Regions from separate parts of the Shewanella sp. MR-4 genome, predicted to be linked through region 1. Evidence: predicted binding sites of a transcription regulator. Region 1 holds the regulator's gene; each other region holds the start of a gene.
The links. Region 1 encodes ArgR, which controls arginine synthesis, uptake and breakdown. Its sites were predicted from a motif close to ANTGAATANNTATTCANT; they were not measured.

Region 1 (7,790 bases):
TCTTCATGGTGAAACGGCGTCGGGTGAGATTTTGCTCGGACTCGATGTGACTTGTAAGGCTTGGGAATTAACGGGTACGCGCCCTTGGGTGCAGATGCTACGACTTCCCCTTATCAAACCCGTTGCGGACTGGACGTATCTTCGCTTCGCCAAGCACAGATACCGCATCTCTTACCTATTGACAGGCAAGGCGCGCTGCGACAATCAATGCCAACTGCCTAAGTAGCTAGCCTCAAGTAAGAACTCACATTTAGCCCATAAAAAAACGGAGCCATTAGGCTCCGTTTTTTGATAATCCAGATGGATTACTTAACGAAATCAACGCCTAGTTTGATATCGCCTTTCAGCGTATCTAACATAGAATCACGGGCGTTAGCTTCGAATGCGCTCACTTCACCGTAAGGCAGTACTTTTTCGATACCGTTTTTGCCTAACAGCACTGGTTGAGCGAAGAATTCTGCGTGCTCGCTGCCGCCGTCAACATAGGCACATTCAACGATGTTAGCTTCGCCTTGCAGACCACGAACCAGAGACATACCGAAACGGCAAGCCGCTTGACCCATAGACAGAGTCGCGCTTCCGCCACCGGCTTTAGCTTCAACCACTTCAGTACCCGCGTTTTGGATACGCTTGGTCAGAGAAGCCACTTCTTCATCAGAGAAAGTCACGCCTTCAACTTGAGACAGTAATGGCAGAATAGTCACGCCACTGTGGCCGCCGATCACGTTCACTTTAACGTCAGCAACGTTTAAGCCTTTTAATTCAGCGATAAAGGTTTCAGAACGGATAACGTCCAGAGTCGTCACACCGAACAGACGGTTCTTGTCGTAAACACCGGCTTTCTTCAACACTTCAGCCGCGATAGCAACAGTAGTGTTTACTGGGTTAGTGATGATACCCACTAACGCTTTAGGGCAAGTTACTGCCACTTTCTCGATCAGGTTACGTACGATACCTGCGTTGATATTGAACAGATCTGAGCGATCCATACCTGGCTTACGTGCAACACCAGCAGAGATCAATACAACATCAGCACCAACCAGTGCAGGTGTTGGATCTTCGCCAGCAAAACCTTTGATTTCAACAGCAGTTGGGATGTGGCTCAAGTCAACCGCAACACCCGGAGTTACCGGTGCGATATCGTATAGAGACAATTGTGAACCCGCAGGCAGTTGAGTTTTTAACAGTAGGGCAAGAGCCTGGCCGATACCACCAGCAGCACCAAGTACAGCAACTTTCATAGTTATCTCCGTTATTTCTCGGATATGTGTGACATGGATCTAATTTCCGTTGGCGTCACATTACTGGAATGTCACGTTAATTTCAATTATCCCTTAGTCGTGGAGACAAAGTTTTAGCGAAACTGAGCATTCCAATGTTGAATATTTACTCTAGTTCAATATCAATACCGACAACACGGCTATCTAGCCATCCATAAATTGCATTTTTATTCAGTCATAATGGTTATTTGTTGACACTTTGGCCAAAACTATTCAAAATACGCCTGTTTTTTTGAATAAAGAATAAGACTATGCAAACGACCAAGAATCAGGATGACCTTGTTAGAATTTTTAAGGCGATTTTAAAAGAGGAGCGCTTTGGCTCCCAGAGTGAAATTGTCGCCGCTTTACAAGCAGAAGGCTTTAGCAATATTAACCAATCGAAAGTGTCTCGGATGCTGAGCAAGTTCGGTGCAGTGCGCACCCGCAACGCTAAGCAGGAGATGGTTTATTGCTTACCCGCCGAACTCGGCGTGCCTACCGCAGGCAGCCCGTTAAAGAACTTAGTACTCGATGTTGACCATAACCAAGCCATGATTGTCGTTCGCACCAGCCCTGGCGCCGCGCAATTAATTGCCCGTTTATTGGATTCCATCGGTAAACCAGAAGGGATTTTGGGGACCATTGCCGGAGACGACACTATCTTTATCTGTCCATCCAGCATCCAAGATATCGCCGATACCTTGGAAACCATCAAATCTTTATTCAACTACGCAGAATAAAAAAACAGGTCAGCTTGCTGACCTGTTCTGTTTTATCTGTACGCTTTTCAGTCCAACATTGCCCTCGTTTCAGTGCTTTTGTCCCAATTACGTTACAGCACAAGACCTATCTGTTGGTTTGGATGACGCACACCGAGAACAAACACTCGTCACCCCAAGCTTACAAACCTGAGCTTACAAACCTGAGCTCACAAACCTGAGCTCACAAACCTGAGTTCGTCGACTTAGCCGGTAGTGCTAAGATCGTCAGCCTTAGTAGGCCACACTGATCCTTTGATTAAGATGCGCCGCTTTTTCTGCTTCATCGAGCATCGCTTTGGCGTAGTCGGCCACAGAAATCTTGCTCTGGCCATTCGCATCGGTAAAGAAGCTATCGCCACCTAAACGGTATGGGCCTTCACTGGCACCTGGGTAGATTTCTGCCGCAGGGCTGACAAAAGTCCAGTTAACAATGGTGTTAGCGGCGCGAAATGCCTTCAATGCCTCACCTTGAGCCAAGGCTTCATCCTTATAGGCGGGCGGGAAATCTGGCGTAGACACTAAGGTCACTCCCGGCGCAACTTCTAAACTACCTGCACCACCGACCCAAAGTAGACGAGGCACTTTTGCCTGTGGCAACACGGCTAACAGATTATTGACCGTCTTCGCGACTATGCCATGGTTCTGCTCGGCGCGCGCACCCACTGCGGCAATCACTACATCGACACCTGCAAATGTGTCGGCTTCCAATGGCTGAGTCAGGTCGACACTACGCACTTCTGCCTCGGTTTCGCCAAGCTTGCTTGGGTCACGCACTAAGGCAACCACTTCATGACCACGGCTTCGCGCCTCGTTAAAAATGGTTCCGCCAATCCAACCTGATGCACCTAATACTGCAATTTTCATTTGATAAGTCTCGCTACTGATTTAAATTGAGACCAGTTTACTTGCGACACTTCTCGTGATAAATATCGATAAATGAGCATGATTGTTTCAGATTGAGATACTAATGGATAAAATCGCCGCCATGCGTAGTTTTATCGAAGTGGCCAACTGTGGCAGCTTTACTAAGGCCGCAGAACACCTCGATCTGAGTCGCCTACAGGTTTCACGTCATATTCAAGAAATTGAGCAGTGGCTAAGTTTACGTTTACTGCACCGCACGACCCGCAGCGTGAGCCTCACTCTACAGGGTGAAGAAGCCCTGCAATATTGTCAGCGAGTGCTGAGCGAAGTCGCCGCAATGGAAAGCCGCGCCCATAGCCATAACACCGAATTAGTTGGCAGTATTCGTATTGCCACGCCCGTCGGACTTGGGCAACACAGTCTATTTGATGTGGTCGATCGCTTTATAAAATTACACCCTAAGGTCAATATTCAGCTGTTAATGTCGGACAGTTTTGCTCAATTAGTGGATGAGCGGGTGGACGTGGCACTGCGCTATACCGAGCAGCCCGATGAGAATTTGATTGCCCGCAAACTGATGAACATAGATGCCGTGCTGTGCGCCGCGCCCAGTTACTTGGCTCAAGCCGAGTCGCTAACCGTCCCTAACGATTTGCTCAGCCATAATTGCCTTATCCATAGTTCGCAGCAACATTGGCAGCTACTCAAGGAGCAACAGAGTGAGCTGATTAAACCTATGGGGAATCTGATGGCGAATGAAATGGGAGTCCTCGTCAGCGCCGCATTGCGCGGGCATGGCATAGCCTACTTGCCCTGCGACTTAGCTAATCCCTATCTGGCCAGCGGCCAACTACAAGAAGTGCTCCCAGCATACACTGCGCCAGGGCAAACCCTTTGGGCTGTGTACCTCTCCCGCAGTTATCAACAAGCGCTGGTGCGCGCCTTTATCGATTGTACCGCCCAGCAATGGCAACAGGATCTCAGTAAGTGGACGGCATCGAGTTAAGCCTACAAACAAAAACGCACTGAGGCTTTAAGGCTCAGTGCGTTATCTAAGGTTTTACGCAGGCTTAATTATCGAATTGCATCAAAAAATCTAAGCTTGGGGCGAAGAAAGAAGAGCCCGTCAAGGCACTGGTGAAGTGCATCAAATGGTCGTGATTACCCGCACCATCGCCAAACACCATGCTGTGGAGCATCTTTTCGAAGTGCTCTGGCGTACGGCAGGTTGAAATAAACATCAGCCCCTGCTCCTTGAGCGAGCCGTAAGGCATGCTCTGGCGCAAAATCTCAATCGACTTGCCGTTGTCATCCTTGAGGTTTACCCGCTTGATATGGCTAGTTAATGGCTTATCTTCGGACTCGTATTCGATATTGTCTTGTTTGGTGCGACCGATAATATCTTCTTGCTTTTTAAGCGGTAATCTATGCCACTTACTCAAGTTGTGGGCGTACTTTTGCACGTGAATGTAGCTGCCGCCTTTAAATTCAGGATCTTCATCCCCGACTAAGGCGACCTCTTGACGATGGCGTCCTTTAGGGTTTTCGGTGCCATCGACAAAGCCCGTTAAGTCGCGACTATCCATAAATCTAAAGCCGCGTTCCTCTTCGACTAACTCGACTAAGTCTTCGAACATTTGGCTGATTTCGTTGGCGACTAAATGCAAAATGTCGTAGCGGTCGCAGCGAATGTGCACAAACAGATCGTATTCGATCGCAGGTGCCTCACGGTTACCCGCTTGCATCGCTGGGAATGGTTTGAGCATTTCGGGGCGAGCATCAGGATAGAGGCTGTCCCAATAGTTGGCGCCTATGCCCACAAAACCATTGAATGCGCTGTCGGAATATTGATCCGTCAACTCATAAATATACTGCGCAACGTTGGCAATACAGGGACGCAATTGCGATTCAACGTTATCGTTGTCGCTCGCATTAAACATCAAATAGACGCTATGTAAGTTTCCCTCTGCACACACACCCAACTGTTCACGCGGCATATTTTGAATATCCATCTGGTTATCACCCTTTTGTCGATTCATTTTCGGCAATATTATCCGCAACTTTACCTGAAAATGACATTAAGTAACGCACAGTTTGTCCGTCTTTGTAATGTAAACACGTTTGTAGACTGGAATATAAAAATTGACGAGGCCATTACGCCTCGTCAATCAGTCTTGCGCAAGCTTCGGCGCTCATTACGCCGCAAGCAAATTATGCCTTAGTAACCCGCGGCATAACCGTCTTTACGGCTTTCGGAGGCGCCGCGGTAAACGCCCGTTTCAGCATTAAAACCAATGGCTTGATATCCGCCAAAATCACCAAGCCCATCGCGGAGCACATGGCCTTTCTTAATCAGCTCACGGCGAGTTTCAACGGGGAAGCCTGATTCCAAGCTCACATAGCCACCGTCATTCATCACCTCGCCCGTAGGCTCGGTCGAACCTGTGTGCAAAATTCTGGGGGCATCGCCCGCTTCTTGCAAGTTCATTTTAAAATCAATCAGATTAACAATGATCTGCGCGTGCATTTGCGGCTGCGTTGCACCGCCCATCACCCCAAAACTTAGCCAAGGTTTACCGTCTTTAGTTACAAAGGCGGGAATAATGGTATGGAAGGGGCGCTTACCCGGCGCGTAGGTGTTGAAACGACCTTCGGTGAGATCGAACATCTGCCCGCGATCCTGCAGCACAAAGCCGAGATCCGGTGGCGTCATACCTGAGCCCATGCCGCGGTAGTTACTCTGGATCAGCGACACCATATTGCCGTCTTTATCTGCGGTTGTCAGATACACAGTATCCCCATGTTGCAGCGCAGGATTACCCGCATCGACACTCTTAGCCGCCTTGTTTAAGTCGATGAGCTTGGCGCGATCGTAATTATATTGCTGCGAAATCAGATCTTTAACTGGCACTTTATTAAAGGCCATATCGGCATAGAATTTCGCGCGGTCGGCAAAGGCAAGTTTTTTGGCCTCTACGAATAAATGCACATATTCGGGGCTGTTAAAGCCCATGGCCGCGACATCGAAGGGCTCCATGGTTTTTAAGATCTGTAGTGCAGCAATCCCCTGCCCGTTAGGCGGCAATTCCCACACATCGTAGCCACGGTAGTTAGCCGATACGGGTTCAACCCAGTCGCTAGTATGGCTGGCTAGGTCTTCATAACTGAGGTAACCGCCTTGAGCCTTAATGTATTTATCTATGCTCTTGGCAATGTCGCCCTTATAGAATGCGTCGCGACCGCCCTTGGCAATTTTCTCGTAGGTGTTTGCTAATGCGGGATTTTTAAAGATTTCCCCTACCGCAGGCATTTTGCCATTGGGCATATAGGTTTCTTTAAAACCGGGGAATTGCCCGAGTTTTTTACCACTGCCATTAAGATAATAAGCAATCAGCTCAGAAACGGGGAAACCTTCGCGGGCATAACGAATCGCTGGCGCTAAATTATCGGCCATCGGCAGTTTGCCGAACTTATCGTGCAGCTCGAACCATCCATCCACCGCACCGGGAACCGATACGGGCAGCGGCCCAAAGGGCGGTAAGTAATCTAAGCCGAGGGATTTGAGCTTCTCTAGGGTTAAGGATTTGGGGCTACGACCCGAGGCATTGAGGCCATAGAGTTTTTTATCTTTAGCGCTCCAGACAATAGCAAATAAATCGCCGCCAACCCCGGCACCTGTAGGCTCGACTAAGCCCAGCATGGCATTGGCTGCAATCGCCGCATCCACGGCACTGCCACCCTGTTTTAATACATCAATCGCCACCTGTGTCGCTAGCGGTTGGCTGGTCGCTGCCATCCCATGGGTGGCATACACTTCTGAGCGCGTCGCAAAGGCTTTACCCGTGATCCTATCCATGGCCAATACTCCCGATGACGACATTGCTGTCGCCACTGTGACTAAGGTACAAATTGATTTTATTGTTTTTATCATAATTCCTCCCACTCTGGAGGAATTAAGGTAACAAGGAAGGCTGAAAATATCAGCAATCTAGAGGTTTTTTACCCAAGTTAAACGTAAGCAAAAATGTCATACTTTATGCTGATACAGTGACATATCCTCTGCAGCCTGCTTAAGACTCAAATAGCACCAGAGAATGTGGTTCAGTGCTTAATCCCACTCGCTGGCCAACATTCAACTGCATGATTTGACTGCGTACTTCAACATCATGAGCGTGGGACGCCGCCTCGACTTTCACCCAATAATGGCAAAATGCCCCGAGGAAGCGCCGCTCGGTAATCGTCCCCACACCCGCATCATCGGCGCTAAGCGCCAATTGCTGTGGCCGTAAAAACACTTGCCCATTAAAAGCATGGGATTGCGACAAGGGCGTCAGGCTGCGCAGCTCACCAATCGGGGTGGCAACACTATGGCCATCGAGCACTTCGGCGGGTAAGTAGTTGCCACTGCCGAGAAAATCCGCCACATAGCGGCTATTGGGCGCGGCATATAAGTCCTCGGCGCGGCCATGCTGCACTATCACGCCTTGGTTGAAAATGGCTAAGGTATCGGCAAAGACGAAGGCCTCATCCTTGCTGTGGGTCACAAATACCGCGCTGACATTACGCTGTTTGAGTATGCTGCGGATCTCCGCCATCATGCTGTGGCGCACTTGGGCATCGATATTCGAAAAAGGCTCATCGAGTAACAGCAATTGCGGCTCATAGGCTAGTGCGCGTGCAATCGACACCCGCTGCTGCTGCCCGCCAGATAGCTCATGGGGATAGCGTTTGGCTAACCCTTCGAGTTTCACTAGGGCGAGCATGTCATCTAACCGCGCCTTGCGCTGCGCAGGCGTTAATTTTGCCACACCAAAGAGAATATTCTCGGCGACGGTCAAATGGGGGAACAAGGCATAGTCTTGGAAAATCATCCCTATACCCCGTTGCTCACTCGGCACAAATT
Region 2 (7,790 bases), 440 kb from region 1:
TTTGTCGCCGCGCCTTGGAGGATCTTGTTTGATGTTCCGGCCAGTGCACCGGCAATGATCGGCATTTGCTCCGGCGGGGTCACCCGCAGGCCTTCTAACTTGACGGTTTCCATGCCGTTTGCGGCTAATTGCTCATCGACCAAACAGCCGCCGCCATGCACCATCAGCACTTGCTGACCATCAGCGATCATTGCTGCCGCGGTATCCATTAAACGCGCCATCCCCATTTCACACTGCAGCAGGGCGCCGCCGACTTTAAGAACTAATACTGAGTTGTTGGTAGACATCTTGACGACTCTCTTAAATAAGGATGAACGGTTAAAGGTTAAAGTGAATCTTTATGCATTGCAGGGCTTGGCTCGCCGCGCCTTTCATCAAATTGTCGATGGCACTGGCAACCACTAAGTAGCCACTGTTCTCATCAAACTTCCAACCTAAGTGGCAATTCGGAGTCAGCACCACATCATCCACTTTCGGGAACTGGTTCTGTTTCACTGTCACCAGCGGAGCTTGGTCATACACACTGTATGCCGCAGCCACATCGGCAGTGGTAGTGCCTGGTTTTAGCTGTACCGTGATGGTCGCTAAAATGCCGCGCTTGAAGTTGCCTAGGTGCGGCGTGAAGATCACCTCTTGCCCCAGTTGAGTGGCAATTTCGGGTTGATGTCTGTGGCCTAATACGCCGTAGGGTGTGAGGCTCACTTCGCAAAAACTGGTATGCAGCTGCGCCTTACGACCCGCGCCCGTCACACCACTAACCGCATTGATCACTGGATAGGCTGACGTCAGTAAATTCTTTAATGGTTTCAATGCTGTTAATGATGCTGTTGGGTAACAACCTGGCACAGCAATCATTTTAGTCGCGGCGACTTCTTTGGCATTCCACTCGGCTAGACCATAGACGGCCTTGGCCAACACTTCAGGATATTCGTGCTCAAAACCGTACCACTTAGGGTACTGCGCCACATCGCTGAAACGATAGGCACCGCTTAAGTCAAACACGGCTAAACCTTGGTTATAGAACCACGCCGCTAAATGCAAACTCACCGAATGTTCGGTCGCTAACACCACGGCATCCGCCTCGGCGACGATCTTCGCCTTCGCTTCTTCAGTCAGTGGTGACAGAGCTAAATCAATGTGGCTGTAGACAGGGTACAAATCTGCTAAAGCTCTACCTTTATCTAAACTATTTTCAGAGACATACAGACCTTGAATCGATAATTCAGACTCCGCATGGACTAAAGCTGTTAGTTGTGCGCCTGTGTAACCACTGGCACCGATAATGGCGATGTTTTTCATATGTATTTTTATAAACCGAATCAAAGAGACTTAAAGAATAGATGAATAGCGTACACGCACCAGCGTATATCTATGATGACAAGACTATCGTCGTAGGAAATCGTAATGGGTCGTTATTTTATTCACTGACGGCTTAACGCTATACATCATGATATTTACTCTACAGGTCACAAGGGGTGACTCATCTCAACTGCTGGCTAGACTACCACAAAGATCTATTTATGCAATATATGTGAATATATATTTTTATTAAATTTTGTCTTTTATCTGCGTTCGAGCACGCTTAGCAAATAACACAATACTTCACTAACTGCTTAATAACTCAGTTATCTATGGATGAAAGACTGAAAAATCAGTCCTTTTTATTAACACCGAATACACATACCCGCAAAGCCGAAAATGATGCAGTTCATATTCACTTCCACTAAACATAATAAAATATTGCGTTAGCTCGCATTTATATTGAATATTCTTCAACAATTATCGTGATTAGTTGCATATAAGATAAGCCAGTCGTATAAGTTATAAGTTCTGCTGTTGACCATTGCCCTCAGTGGTGGGTATTGTGCTAGCGGGCTATATACCCAAGCGACCTGAAGACTCTCATCACCTAAAGGTTGTTTGGGTATATTGCGGATTTTTATATTTTTCAATTCGGAGTAACTATGGCAGGTAATGTGGCAGACAATGTGACCGACATGTATGCGTCGTTAAGATCGAACGTGAGTATGTTAGGGCAGATCTTGGGCGATACGATGCGCACCCACCTCGGCGATTCTTTCCTCGAGAAGGTTGAGCAAATTCGTAAACTCGCAAAAGATTCCCGCCGTGGCGATGAAGCAGCACGGGAGCAAATGCTAGAACTGCTGACCGCACTCCCCGATGAAGAGTTAGTGCCTTTTGCTAAAGCCTTTAACCAATTCCTCAACTTAGCAAACTTATCCGAACAATTTCATACTATTAGCCGTAACTGCGATGAGCTGGTTTGCGTACCGGATCCGGTCGAACAGTTGCTTGGCCGCATGCTTAATGGCCGTATCGATCAAACCAAAATGTTGGATTGCTTAAAAACGCTGGATATCGACTTAGTCCTCACCGCGCATCCAACGGAAATCTCTCGCCGCACACTGATCCAAAAATATGCAGCAATTGTGGATTGCCTCGCCGAGCAAGAAAACAATCAACTGTCGGACAGAGAGCGCCGCCAAATTAATCTGCGTCTGCGTCAGTTAATCGCCCAAATCTGGCACACCAATGAAATTCGCCGTGAACGCCCAACACCTGTGGACGAAGCCCGCTGGGGATTATCCACCATTGAAGAATCCCTCTGGCATGCTGTCCCCGACTTTTTAAGGCAGCTCAACGATCAAGTACAAGATCGCACAGGCCAGCAATTACCTATCGATATCGCACCGGTGCGCTTCTCAAGCTGGATGGGTGGCGATCGCGACGGCAACCCTTTTGTGACCGCTAAAGTCACCCAAGAAGTATTAGATCGTAATCGCCATGCTGCCGCCCGTTTATTCCTCAAGGATATAGTGTTGCTGGTTGGCGAGTTATCGATGGAAGAAGCCAACAGCGAACTGATGGCGTATACCAACAATAGCTGCGAACCCTATCGTTTTGTGCTGCGTTCATTAAGACAAAAACTGCGCGACACCATCGACTACTTAAACGCCCGCATCGAGGGCCATAACCCAGAAGTCGATAAATCGACGCTGATTTGGCAAGAAAGCGATCTGAAAGCGCCGCTAGAGATGCTATACAAGAGTCTATGTGATTGCGGCATGCGTTTGATTGCTAATGGTTTACTCCTCGACATTCTGCGCCGTCTCGCTTGTTTTGGCATCCATATGTTAAGGCTCGACATCCGCCAAGACGCAGGCCGCCACTGCGATGTACTTGCCGAGTTAACCCGCTATTTAGGTATGGGTGACTTTAATCATTGGGATGAAACCGAAAAACAAGCCTTCTTGCTGCGTGAACTCAGTAACCGTCGCCCGCTGATCCCAAGCAACTGGCAACCTTCTGCCGATGTGGCCGAAGTACTTAACACTTGCCGTTTAATTGCTAAACATCCGGCGAAGGCGTTGGGCTCCTATGTGATTTCCATGGCGAGCAAGCCTTCAGATGTATTAACCGTATTATTACTGCTCAAAGAAACCGGCTGCACTCATCCAATGCGCGTTGTGCCGCTTTTTGAAACCTTAAGCGACTTAAATAACGCCGCCGAGTGTATTACCGCACTGCTCGATATCGACTGGTACCGTGGTTACACCAAAGGTATGCAAGAGGTGATGATCGGTTATTCAGACTCGGCCAAAGACGCGGGTGTAATGGCGGCCGCTTGGGCGCAATATCGCGCACAGGAGCAGTTAGTCGCCGTCTGTAAACAGGCTGGCGTTAAGCTGACGCTGTTCCATGGTCGTGGTGGCAGTATTGGTCGTGGCGGCGGCCCAGCTCACAAAGCGATTCTGTCGCAACCGCTCGGCTCAGTTGATGGTCGTATTCGCGTTACCGAACAAGGTGAGATGATCCGCTTTAAGTTCGGCCTGCCTAAATTGGCGGTGCAAAGCTTAGCCCTGTACACCTCAGCGGTGTTAGAAGCGACCTTGCTTCCGCCGCCCGAGCCTAAGCAGGAATGGCGCAATTGTATGGAGCGTATTGCTGAGGAGTCAGTGAGTGCTTACCGCGGTATTGTCCGTGAAGAGCCTGATTTTGTGCCTTATTTCCGTGCAGCCACTCCAGAGGTTGAACTGGGCAAACTACCATTAGGTAGTCGCCCGGCAAAACGCCGTGTCGATGGCGGTATCGAGAGCTTACGTGCCATTCCTTGGATTTTCGCTTGGTCTCAAAACCGCTTAATGTTGCCAGCATGGCTCGGCGCTGGTGAAGCATTGCAGGCTGCCTGCCAACGTGGCGAAATGGGCTTGCTACAGGATATGGAGCGCGAATGGCCCTTCTTTAGCACGCGGATTTCCATGCTGGAAATGGTATACGCCAAGGCTGAACCTAACTTGGCGCGTTACTATGAAACCTGCTTAGTTCCGCCCAATCTTCACCACTTAGGCGAAACTTTACGCCAGCGTTTAGATCTCGGTATTAAAGTGGTGCTGGAGCTGACTAAATCGGATACCTTAATGGCGCATACACCGTGGAATCGCGAATCAGTCAAACTGCGAAATCCCTATATCGATCCATTAAACTTCCTGCAGACCGAGTTATTGGCTCGTACTCGTAAGGAAACAACCGAAGCTCCCGCTTCCGAACACGTGCAACTCGCCTTAATGCTGACGATTGCTGGTGTCGCGGCGGGCATGAGAAACACAGGTTAATGAAAAAACTCACGCTTAGCCTTTGCTTGGGATTATCTGTACTGCTTGGCGGCTGCGTCACGCAGTACAGTATCAGCGAGCATGAAATGGAGCAGTATCTCAGCAAAGAGATCCACTTTGAGGTGAAGCAAGGTAATCAACTCGTGGGCGCGCAAGTGCGCATTAACGACATCAGTGTCAGACTCGGCGAAAAGCCTGACACTATGAGCGTCAGTGCGGCCACTCAAGTGTCCATCACTAATCCTATTTTTCAGTTGAAGGCGCAGCTTTCAACCACCTTTGAGGCCAAGCCTTGGTATGACAGTGCCACCCACAGCGTCTACCTGCGCCAGCTTGAATTGGTGAAAGTAGAATCAACCCCTAAGGATATCGAGAAAGCCATCAGTAGTGCGACGCCACAGGTTATGGGCTACTTAAGGCATTTCCTCGAGAATCAGCCCGTTTATGTGCTCGATACGAAAGACAGTAATCAAGCGCTGATGGCCAAGATGACCGAGAGCATTCAAGTCGTCCCTGGCAAATTAGTCCTTAAATTCACAAAATAGCGGCTCGTGTTGCAAACCATTCTCCATAAAAAATGCTCCCTCGGGAGCATTTTTGTTAATCCAGCTAGACTGACTAAAACCCTTCAGCATCCAAAGAGCTACTTGCTGAAACGCCCTATCGATTGATAATCCACAATCACAGCTTCTGTGAGTAATTCACGTCTTAACATATCGTAGGCCACTGCCGCACTTAAGCTACGCACTAAATCCCGTGAGCGTCGCGGCAGTTTTATCATTTGGCTGTAGACGCCACTGCGAGTTGCCAAAGCAATTGCTACTGTACCGACGGGCTTCTCTTCGGTTCCGCCATCTGGTCCCGCTATTCCACTTGTCGCTAAGGCAAAATCACTGTCTAAGATAGCACGCGCGCCCTTAGCCATTTCTTCGACCGTGGGAATAGACACTGCGCCGTGATCGTCTAAGGTTGCAGGATTAACCCCTAACACTCGCACCTTAGACTCGTTACTGTAAGTCACCAGACCGTGTTGCAAATAGGAAGAGCTGCCGGGGAAATCCACTAACTGACTAGTAATCATCCCGCCCGTGCATGACTCGGCAACACTCAAGGTCAAGCCAGAATTCAGTAACTTCGCATGGATTTCCTCAGCAAGCGTCGCTTTATCTTCGGCGACAACCGCAGTACCCAGCACCATTTTAATGTGCCCTGTCACCCGCGGCAGCAAAGCAATCGCCTTCTCACCGCGGGCAAAGATCTTAATCTCAATATGCGGCATTGAGGAGCGATAACCAATGGTAATCCCCTCGGGCAACTCCAATGGCTCGATTTTGTCGGCAAGGGAAGACTCACCATGACCTATGGTCAGCAACTTCTTCAGCGCCACCTTAGCGTCGAGGCCAAACTCTTCACGGATAAAAGGAATAAATTGTTCCTTCACCATATGTTTGAGTTCAAATGGCACACCAGGGGTGAAGAATAACCAGGCTCGATTCAACTTCACTCTAAATCCACAGGCCGTACCGACGGGGTTATCCACCATCACCGCAGACTCAGGCAGCATCGCCTGCTTCAAATTACTGACTGGCATCTCACGGTTATTACGCGTAAACCAATCTTCTAAATGCTGACGCCACTCGCGATTCTCAACCAGAGACTCTCCCTTAGCCTTTGCCATTGCTTCGGCAGACATATCATCACTGGTCGGCCCCAAGCCGCCATTCACTAAAATGACATCGGCATGCAAGCTACGCTCTTGGAAAACCGCAATTAAGTCCTCGAGGCGATCACCCACAGTCACTCGTCGTTGGATCTCAATGCCATGCTCCATCATAGTGCTGGCAAACCAGGCCGCGTTAGTATCAACAATCTGACCCGACAGCACCTCTTCCCCAGTGCAAACCATCTCTAACTTCATCATAGATCCTTAGCTACCCCAATAAATTACTGCATAAGGTAAGTAACCTCTGAAGTAATAGCAAGAGTTGCCATCGGCAGGTATGGCTCAGAAACGTGAAGAAAATAAGGCTACAAGTCGCTATTTAGCGCACATTAGCGAGGGAGAGTGAAAGAGGCTGAAAATTGGAATGAATGATTTCAAAATCACAATCTAAAAATGGCAAACGCTAAAAACAAAAAAGCCAGCTTATTCAGCTGGCTTCTTCGTTTAATTAGGCGCTTGGCGATGACCTACTCTCACATGGGGAGACCCCACACTACCATCGGCGCGATTGCGTTTCACTTCTGAGTTCGGGATGGGATCAGGTGGGACCACAATGCTATTGTCACCAAGCAAATTCTTACTGGTTAATTCTACGTCTGACGGCATTGTTTCCTCACTCCAGTGCTCATGTACTACCGTACACTCCGCCCTTCGCTCGTCACGGCTTTGTCTGCCGTACCATTACCTGCGTAATTAACCTTTATTTGTTAATTTAGAAAGCTGTATTGAGTTGCACTTCTTAAGTGTTTGTATTCGTCTAAGTACTACTTAGCAAAACCCATCTGGGTTGTATGGTTAAGCCTCTCGAGTCATTAGTATCAGTTAGCTCAACGCCTCACAACGCTTACACACCTGACCTATCAACGTCCTAGTCTCGAACGGCTCTTTAGTGGACTTAAAGTCCAAGGGATGACTCATCTTGGGGCTCGCTTCCCGCTTAGATGCTTTCAGCGGTTATCGATTCCGAACATAGCTACCGGGCAATGCCATTGGCATGACAACCCGAACACCAGCGGTTCGTTCACTCCGGTCCTCTCGTACTAGGAGCAACTCCCCTCAATCATCCAACGCCCACGGCAGATAGGGACCGAACTGTCTCACGACGTTCTGAACCCAGCTCGCGTACCACTTTAAATGGCGAACAGCCATACCCTTGGGACCGACTTCAGCCCCAGGATGTGATGAGCCGACATCGAGGTGCCAAACACCGCCGTCGATATGAACTCTTGGGCGGTATCAGCCTGTTATCCCCGGAGTACCTTTTATCCGTTGAGCGATGGCCCTTCCATTCAGAACCACCGGATCACTATGACCTACTTTCGTACCTGCTCGACGTGTCTGTCTCGCAGTTAAGCTGGCTTATGCCATTGCACTAACCGTACGATGTCCGACCGTACTTAGCCAACCTTCGTGCTCCTCCGTTACTCTTTGGG
Region 3 (7,790 bases), 2.0 Mb from region 1:
CAAGGGCTTACTGGCACAGACGCAAGAGGCGCAACCCTTACTCAGGTTAAACGGCATCCAAACCCAGTCGGCCAACTGTGTCGATTTGCGCAGCGAACTCAATGAAATGATAAAAATGGGCGTCGATGTATTTCGGGTTTCACCCAGCAGCTTAGCCTGCATCAGTAAGGCCGATGCACTGGTCGAGGCGTTAAAGACTGGGGCAACGGATGCTCAGTTTCCTCGAAGCGATGAGCACTGCAACGGTTACTGGTTTGGCGAGGCGGGACTGAAATCCTTAAGCTGATAGCTTTATGGGTTAATCACTAAAATCACTCACTCGGGAGCTTGCTCCTGAGTGAGCCATTTAGGGTTTAGCAGCAGCGTCACAGTCCACCCCAATAAACTCCCAAGCCCAATCCACTCCAGCAATGCCGGCCACCACAAATCGGGCCTAGGCAGTTGCAACACCATTTCTTGATAGAAAGGCCTGTCGCCCTCGGTTAAGCCCAGATCTAATAGCGGTGCATAGAGAAAGGTCATCATGCTCAGCAATACTACAAGCGCTAACAATAGCGTCCAGGATTGCCGCCTCTGTGAATTAAGCCCAGCCCACAGCAGATAACAGATTGCACTTGTGCTGCCGAAGTAAAAAAACCACTTCAGGGCAAGAATATGCAAGTGATACACATTGACCGGAAACAACCCCACACAGGCCAAAGCTAAAAACGTCAGCGCCAGCGCACAAAAGAAGGGGTATCCCCAAAAACCACTCACGGTTTGCAAGGATGAAAGGCAATAAAAAACAATGCTTAAGCTACCAAAAAACAAGCCGCCATTGAGCACTACCGCCAGGGATGAATGCCCGTAGGTGCCTAATTCACTCAAGGTATGATTCAAAAAGTTGAAGGATCGGGTCTCTGTGTGTTCGAAGCCTAACACCGCCACACCTATCCCGAGCAATAATCCAAAAATACCAATAAAACCAAACTTAGTGGCGAGCGCAAAACCTCTTGTCGCGACATTCATTTTTGTAACAGTCATGGATAATTTAGCCTAACCAAAGTAGTACTAACTTACATGGAATTGAAAAGAATTAAAGCGGCGTTCATCCTCTTTAGGATAAATATTTTATTTCATCACTATTTACGACTTTTTAGTCACTGCCCTGCCAACCCTACACTTAGTCATATTTCAATTTCAAATATGCAAATAGCGAGTAAAAATCGCATAAAAATGCACAAGTCATTCAGTGAATTATGGATTTTAATCGATGTTAACTAACCCATGACAATTGATGTTAACTAGCTCACATTGCATCAGCTAAGACTGAAGTGCCGTTACCTATAACGACCAAAAAAACAACAAAAGCTGAATATTCGAAGAATCTAAGGAAAAAATTTGCACAAAACCGACCTTAGATGCTAACAAGAACAAGAATAAAACAACTCGATAAACTCGCAACAACACACAAACATAAAATATTGATTTTATTGTTTAAAAACAAAACAAACCTTCGAAATCCGCCAAGATCAGTATTCAGAAATTGCCCAAATAACTATGCTATTTTGCTGCTTATCTCAAACAAATTTCCGAATCGTTTTACATGGCAGCGCTAAGCGAGTAATCTTCCCCCTTCTCGATTTTGAGTTGAATGAAAATGCATCCAATATCCGCCTAACATGCGGCTTTGAGGGGCAATTTGTTCAAGATTATTTGTGCGATTCGTACTTTAAGGTGTACACCATTGGCTACTGAACATAAAAACCGCAACATTAAGACGATACTCACCTTTATCGTCCCTTCGCTGATCGGTCTGCTGCTGTTTATGACCCCTATCAGCTACAACGACGCGATAACCATCCCTATCGCAATCATCTCTAAAGCGCTGCAAAGCGTGTTAAGCGATGTATTAACCTTAATCGTGACAGTGATCGTCGTCGCCATGGCCTCGGCCTCTGTGCTGACTAAGTTGCTCAAACCTAAGTTTGTGATGAACAGTCACTTCCTCAATGGTTTACTCAATATCAGCCCGCTGTGGCTTACGACTCGTGTGGTCGGCGCCATCTTTATCGTACTAACCTATTTAGGCATTGGCCCCGAAGCCATTCACTCATCGAGCACTGGCGCCTTAGTACTGAACGACCTGTTACCCGTACTCTTCTCGGTGTTTATCTTCGCCGGTATGCTACTGCCGCTGCTGTTAAACTTCGGTCTATTAGAGCTATTTGGCACCCTGCTGACCAAGGTAATGCGCCCTGTGTTTAACCTACCAGGTCGCAGCGCCATCGACTGTATGGCCTCTTGGTTAGGTGACGGCAGCGTTGGGATTTTGCTGACCAGCAAGCAATACGAAGCGCGTTTTTACACCCAAAGGGAAGCCGCGGTTATCGGTACGACCTTCTCGGCGGTCTCTATTACCTTCAGCTTAGTGGTGATCTCACAGGTGAAGTTAGAGCATATGTTTGTGCCCTTCTACCTGACAGTATGTTTAGCGGGTTTTGCGGCAGCCGTGATTGTGCCTAAGCTGCCACCACTGTCGTGGAAGAAAGATAACTATATCGACGATACGCCACGTCAACCCGACGATGAGATGATCCCCGCTGGGCACGGCGCACTCTCTTGGGGCTTTGATAAAGCACTCGAGAAAGCTGCCAGTGCTGGTGGTGTCAAAGCCGTTTTAAATGAAGGCGTTAAAAACGTTATCGATATGGTGTTTGGCATTCTCCCCGTGGTAATGGCCATTGGTACCACGGCGCTGATCATCGCCGAGCATACACCTATCTTCAATTACTTAGGTATGCCGTTTATTCCGTTACTGGAACTGCTGCATATCCCCGAAGCGACCGAAGCCTCTAAAACTATCGTTGTTGGCTTTGCCGATATGTTTATCCCGTCGATTTTAGCCAGCTCTATCGAATCGGATATGACCCGCTTTGTGATTGCCGCCTTATCAGTAACCCAGCTGATTTACATGAGTGAAGTCGGCGCACTGCTGATTGGCAGTAAAATTCCAGTGAATTTTGTTGAGCTTTTTGTCGTGTTCGTACTGCGTACCTTAGTCACTCTGCCAGTCATTGCCGGCGTGGCTCATTTGCTGTTCTAAGCGCAACATCACCTTAAATATCAAGGGGAGTCAGATTAACTGACTCCCCTTTTTTATACTGATTCAAACACGAACTCATACACAAACAAGCAGTTTTGATTACTTCGTTGAGTGTGGGTTAGCCGCACAAACTCCACTCATCATCACATAACTCAGTTGGGACAAAAGAACGTTCAATATAAAAGGGCGACCCATGGTATTTGCTCGACGACACGCAGCGAGTCCATCCGTGGATGCTCGACCGCCCCGTCCATGGGGCGGACGGTCGTCTCGCAAACCTCCATGGCTCACCTATTTAGCGTTGGCGTAATCTGTAAGTTTTAAAAAGAAATACGCAGCATGTTTTGGGACATTTCCGCGTTAGACTTTTAGCTCGGATTAATGAATTTCGGATTAAAATTTCTATGGGTTAACGCCGCATTAAGGTGTGAGCAACGCTGCCACCTAGCCTAAACCATGCCACCGTAAACACGAAACCCAACGATGGAATAAAAAATGCCAAGCGTTGAGAATCACTCTTAAATGCTTTGTTAGCCAAATTTTTAAGGGCTTGGTGGAGTATAAGTGTTTTGTCGACTTGGTTTATTGTGATCTAGCCAATTTTTCATCAATTCAATTGATGGAAAGTCAATAATATCAAGTTGATCACTATCGGGATTATCGAGCATAACTTCGATAGTAGAGCCTTCGTGTCCGCCTAGGGTCATTAACCAATTTGTATATTGCTTAAATGTATAGTAATTAGAGCCAATATCACCGTTTAAGAAACTAGTAAATGCATCGTCTGCTGAGATCCGAGATTGGATTTGAGGTTCATCTTGTACCAATTGAGGGTAACTGGTATCAGTAAATATAGCGTTATTGCAGACCTCAGGATAATACTGGTTTAACTCCACAGTTCGATTACTTCTCTTACGGGACCAAGCGATATAATGGCACTTTAAACTCTGAATCTGCCGATTTTGCTCTTGGTCAAGACGGACACACAATTGAGAGCGAAGAGGCTTACGACCTTCAGCCCTAATATCTCGTTCTTCATATTTGAACTCAATGAGAGCAAAGTTTGACGTATCTGTGAAAATATAGTCCGCACCTAGAATCGCATCTTGCCCGTCGAGGCTGCACCTATTGATCTGTCTTCCTTGAGTAGCCGCATATCTCGTAAAATGATTCGAGAAACTGTCAGCTATCGATTGCTCATGTTTTCTATTCATTCAAAACCTACTGAAATTTGATTGATTTGGCTAACATTTTATTCATGCGCATGCGCGTTTACCTCGTTGGACCAGTGAAAACGCGCACGGTTAACTATCTGTATGCAAAGAACTTATCAGCTTTTTGTTTAATACACCATCTGGAAAAACGCGCATGCGCGTTTTCCAAACCTATTAACTAAAACTCAGCCTCTATAGTCAATTGATTTTATAGCGTTTTATTTATTGCGAATGGAATTAGTGCGCACTGATTTTGTCTTAAAATCATACCAAAATACCTAAATTTAAATACGACTGTATACCCATACATTGTTAGTCGATTTCTGGTAAGGCCAAACATAGGCAAATAGATAAGAATATGTATGGCAGTAGGTGTGGGAATTTTCGGTTGAGCTAACGAGCCGAAACTCGGAATGGGGCAAAAATGAGTTAACTCAATCTATCGACAGTCAATGCACCCAGAACGGAATCTTGTTGGGTTAACTCCAGCCCAATCGCCCTTGCTGTCATCTGCATGTCACTTAAGCTTCATCATTCAGTCAAAGCCCATCACTAATCTCTAAGGCAGTCAACAGCCGCATAGGGTGAATATGAGATGACTGGAGCTAATTACAGGGGACTTGATCGCACGCTTATCGACGCACTCAAGACTCCCCGAAACTCTTCCCGTAACACTCCTTCCAACTCTTCCGACAATGCTCCATCCAGTGTTTACGACACTTCCTTCTCAACCCCACATATTGCCAACGCCAGCAACGCCGCAAATAACCAAACCATCACAGTCAACGCCCTTTGGCTATCGGATATCCATCTCGGTTGTAAGGATTGCAAAGCCGACTATCTGTTAAGCCTATTAAATACCGTGCGTTGTCAGCACTTGTATCTGGTCGGCGATATTGTGGATTTATGGGCGCTCAAACGCCGCCTGCACTGGCCCGGGAGTCACAATAAGGTATTGCAAAAGCTGATTGAACTGGCACAAAACGGCACTCAGGTGATATATCTGCCGGGTAACCACGATGAGCTAATCAAGCCCTATGCCGAACTGACGCTGCTGAATATCAAGATTGCTCGCCAACATATTCATCAGGGGATTGGCGGACACAAACTGTTAATGCTGCATGGCGATCAGTTCGATGCCGATGTTTGCGTTGGCCGCTTCTACGCCATCTTGGGCGATCATCTCTACGACTTGTTGCTATTCCTCAACCGCAATCTCCATCGCCTGCGAGAGCGTTTAGGCTACCCGTATTGGTCACTCGCCAGCTATATCAAATCCCGCGTTGGCAAGGCGCAGACGGCTATCGCCCGTTTTCGCCAGGCCGTAGTGAATTATGCGCAGCACTATGATGTGGATGGCGTCATCTGCGGCCATATCCACCAGCCAGAGCTATCGATTCACGCTCGAGATAACCAATACACCACACCAGATAAGCGCCAAATAATCTATGCCAATGATGGCGACTGGGTCGAAAACTGCAGCCTGATCACCGAAACCTTAAACGGGGAATTACAGCTCTGCCGCTGGAACGAGCAAAGCGTAAACCTCGATATTCTGAGCAGTATTGTGCTGGCGCAAACGCCGCCCAAAGCACCTGTTAACGCCCCAAAACCTATTCCACAAACGGCCACACACAGCCCCAAACAAGCAGAAATCCAACCAAGGGATGTTGCCTAATCATGAACCCATTAACACCTCATACCCCAAACGCTGATTTATTAAGTCCTAACACATTAAGCGCCAACGCATTAGCGCAGGACGCAGCCATGCCACTGCCCGCCTTAAAAGCCAGTTCGATGATCTTTACTGTCGATAATGTGGTGGAGCAAAACCTACCCGCCCTCAAGGACAAACCTTGGTTAGCCAAGCCGACTAAGGCCATGCTGCGTTACCTGTTGAATGAAAAACAATGTAACGAGATAGCCAATCAGTTTGCCTATCTACAAGGGGTCGACTTTGTCGAGCAAGTGCTCGCCAGCTTCGATTTTAGCTTTACCGTGCCCGCCAACGAGGTCGAAAATATTCCCTGTGAGGGCCGCGTGGTGATCTTCGCCAATCATCCAATTGGCTCCCTCGATGCGCTTGCCCTGATTAAACTGGTCAGCGAAATTCGCCCCGATATCAAGGTCGTGGCGAACGAGCTTCTGATGGCGCTCGAACCTTTGCATTCTATCCTGCTGCCAGTGCGCAATATGACGGGCGGCACGCCGAAACAGCACCTCGAAAAAATCCACCAGCATCTGCGTAATGAAGGCGCGGTACTGATTTTCCCGTCGGGGGAAGTCTCTCGCCTGCGCCCGAGCGGGGTGCGCGATACTCAGTGGCACTCGGGCTTTTTGAAGATGGCGATTTCCTGTAATGCGCCGCTGCTGCCAATCTTTTTGGATGCTAAAAACTCGGCCACCTTCTACGGCGCCTCGATGATTTACAAACCCTTAGCCACATTGTTACTGGTCAAGGAGATGTTTAAACAGGCCAAACGCAATATGCCCATTCGTATCGGCGAGCTTATCCCGAATGAAGCCGTGCGTTCGATGGATTTCCCGCTAAAGACCAAGATAAAACTGCTTAAAAATCATCTGTATCGCATCGGTAAAGATAAAGACCCGCTGTTTATCACCCAAAGCGCCATCGCCCACCCTGAGTCGCGCCGAGAGCTACAGGCGGCGCTGCAACAATGTGAACTCCTCGGCGAAACCCAAGATAACAAGCTGATTTATTTGTATCAGCATCAGGACAGCAACCCCATCATGCGCGAAATTGGGCGCCTGCGGGAAATCGCCTTTCGCGCCGTTGGCGAAGGCACGGGCAAACGCCGGGATATCGATAAATATGATTCCTACTACCAACATCTGGTGTTGTGGGATAAAGAGCAGTTTGAAATTGTCGGCGCCTATCGTTTCGCCAGCGGCGAGCAAGTGCTAAATCGCTACGGCGACAACGCCCTCTACAGCCAATCCCTGTTCCAATATGCCGATGGTTTTATGCCTTTTGTTAAACAAGGCTTAGAACTTGGCCGCAGCTTTGTGCAGCCCAAATATTGGGGTAAACGCAGTCTCGACTATCTCTGGTTTGGCATTGGCGCCTTCCTCGCTAAACATCCCGAATATCGCTACCTGTTTGGCCCAGTGTCCATCAGTAATCAACTGCCTGGCAGCGCGCGGGAGATGTTAGTGCATTTCTACTCCAAGGAGTTTGCGCCAGCACAGCAGCTGGCGGTGTCAATGTCGCCCTTTGGACTGTCCAAGCAGCGCAAGTTGCAGTTGGATGAACTCTATTCGGGTGAGGATTACCAAAGCCACTTTAAGCAACTCAAACAAATGCTGGCGAGTATGGGCGCCGCGGTGCCAACCCTATACAAGCAGTACGGCGAGCTGTGTAAGCAGGATGGGGTGAAGTTTCTCGCCTTCGGGATCGATGCCGATTTTGGCGACTGTGTCGATGGCTTAGTCTTGGTCGATACCCATAAACTGAAAGGGAAAAAGTACCA

Region 2: the regulator ArgR is predicted to act here: its motif matches at 1,531-1,548, upstream of argC (N-acetyl-gamma-glutamyl-phosphate reductase).
Region 3: the regulator ArgR is predicted to act here: its motif matches at 1,629-1,646, upstream of SHEWMR4_RS05535 (YjiH family protein).

Annotation. Positions count from the first base shown of each region.
Region 1 covers NC_008321.1:3,986,569-3,994,358, forward strand. Annotated here, with positions in the region: gene SHEWMR4_RS17450 (thiol-disulfide oxidoreductase DCC family protein) at 1-226, shown strand, start outside; gene mdh (malate dehydrogenase) at 306-1,241, opposite strand; gene argR (transcriptional regulator ArgR) at 1,532-2,002, shown strand; gene SHEWMR4_RS17465 (NAD(P)-dependent oxidoreductase) at 2,255-2,887, opposite strand; gene SHEWMR4_RS17470 (LysR family transcriptional regulator) at 2,991-3,893, shown strand; gene SHEWMR4_RS17475 (Dyp-type peroxidase) at 3,958-4,899, opposite strand; gene ggt (gamma-glutamyltransferase) at 5,106-6,818, opposite strand; gene SHEWMR4_RS17485 (ABC transporter ATP-binding protein) at 6,958-7,790, opposite strand, start outside.
Region 2 covers NC_008321.1:4,426,150-4,433,939, forward strand. Annotated here, with positions in the region: gene argB (acetylglutamate kinase) at 1-287, opposite strand, end outside; gene argC (N-acetyl-gamma-glutamyl-phosphate reductase) at 319-1,299, opposite strand; gene ppc (phosphoenolpyruvate carboxylase) at 1,965-4,634, shown strand; gene SHEWMR4_RS19370 (DUF1439 domain-containing protein) at 4,634-5,179, shown strand; gene SHEWMR4_RS19375 (CinA family nicotinamide mononucleotide deamidase-related protein) at 5,278-6,552, opposite strand; rRNA gene rrf (5S ribosomal RNA) at 6,812-6,927, opposite strand; rRNA gene SHEWMR4_RS19385 (23S ribosomal RNA) at 7,149-7,790, opposite strand, start outside.
Region 3 covers NC_008321.1:1,235,043-1,242,832, reverse strand. Annotated here, with positions in the region: gene SHEWMR4_RS05545 (U32 family peptidase) at 1-286, shown strand, start outside; gene SHEWMR4_RS05540 (DUF998 domain-containing protein) at 316-1,023, opposite strand; gene SHEWMR4_RS05535 (YjiH family protein) at 1,727-3,085, shown strand; gene SHEWMR4_RS05530 (hypothetical protein) at 3,628-4,299, opposite strand; gene SHEWMR4_RS05525 (UDP-2,3-diacylglucosamine diphosphatase) at 4,895-5,977, shown strand; gene SHEWMR4_RS05520 (GNAT family N-acyltransferase) at 5,980-7,790, shown strand, end outside.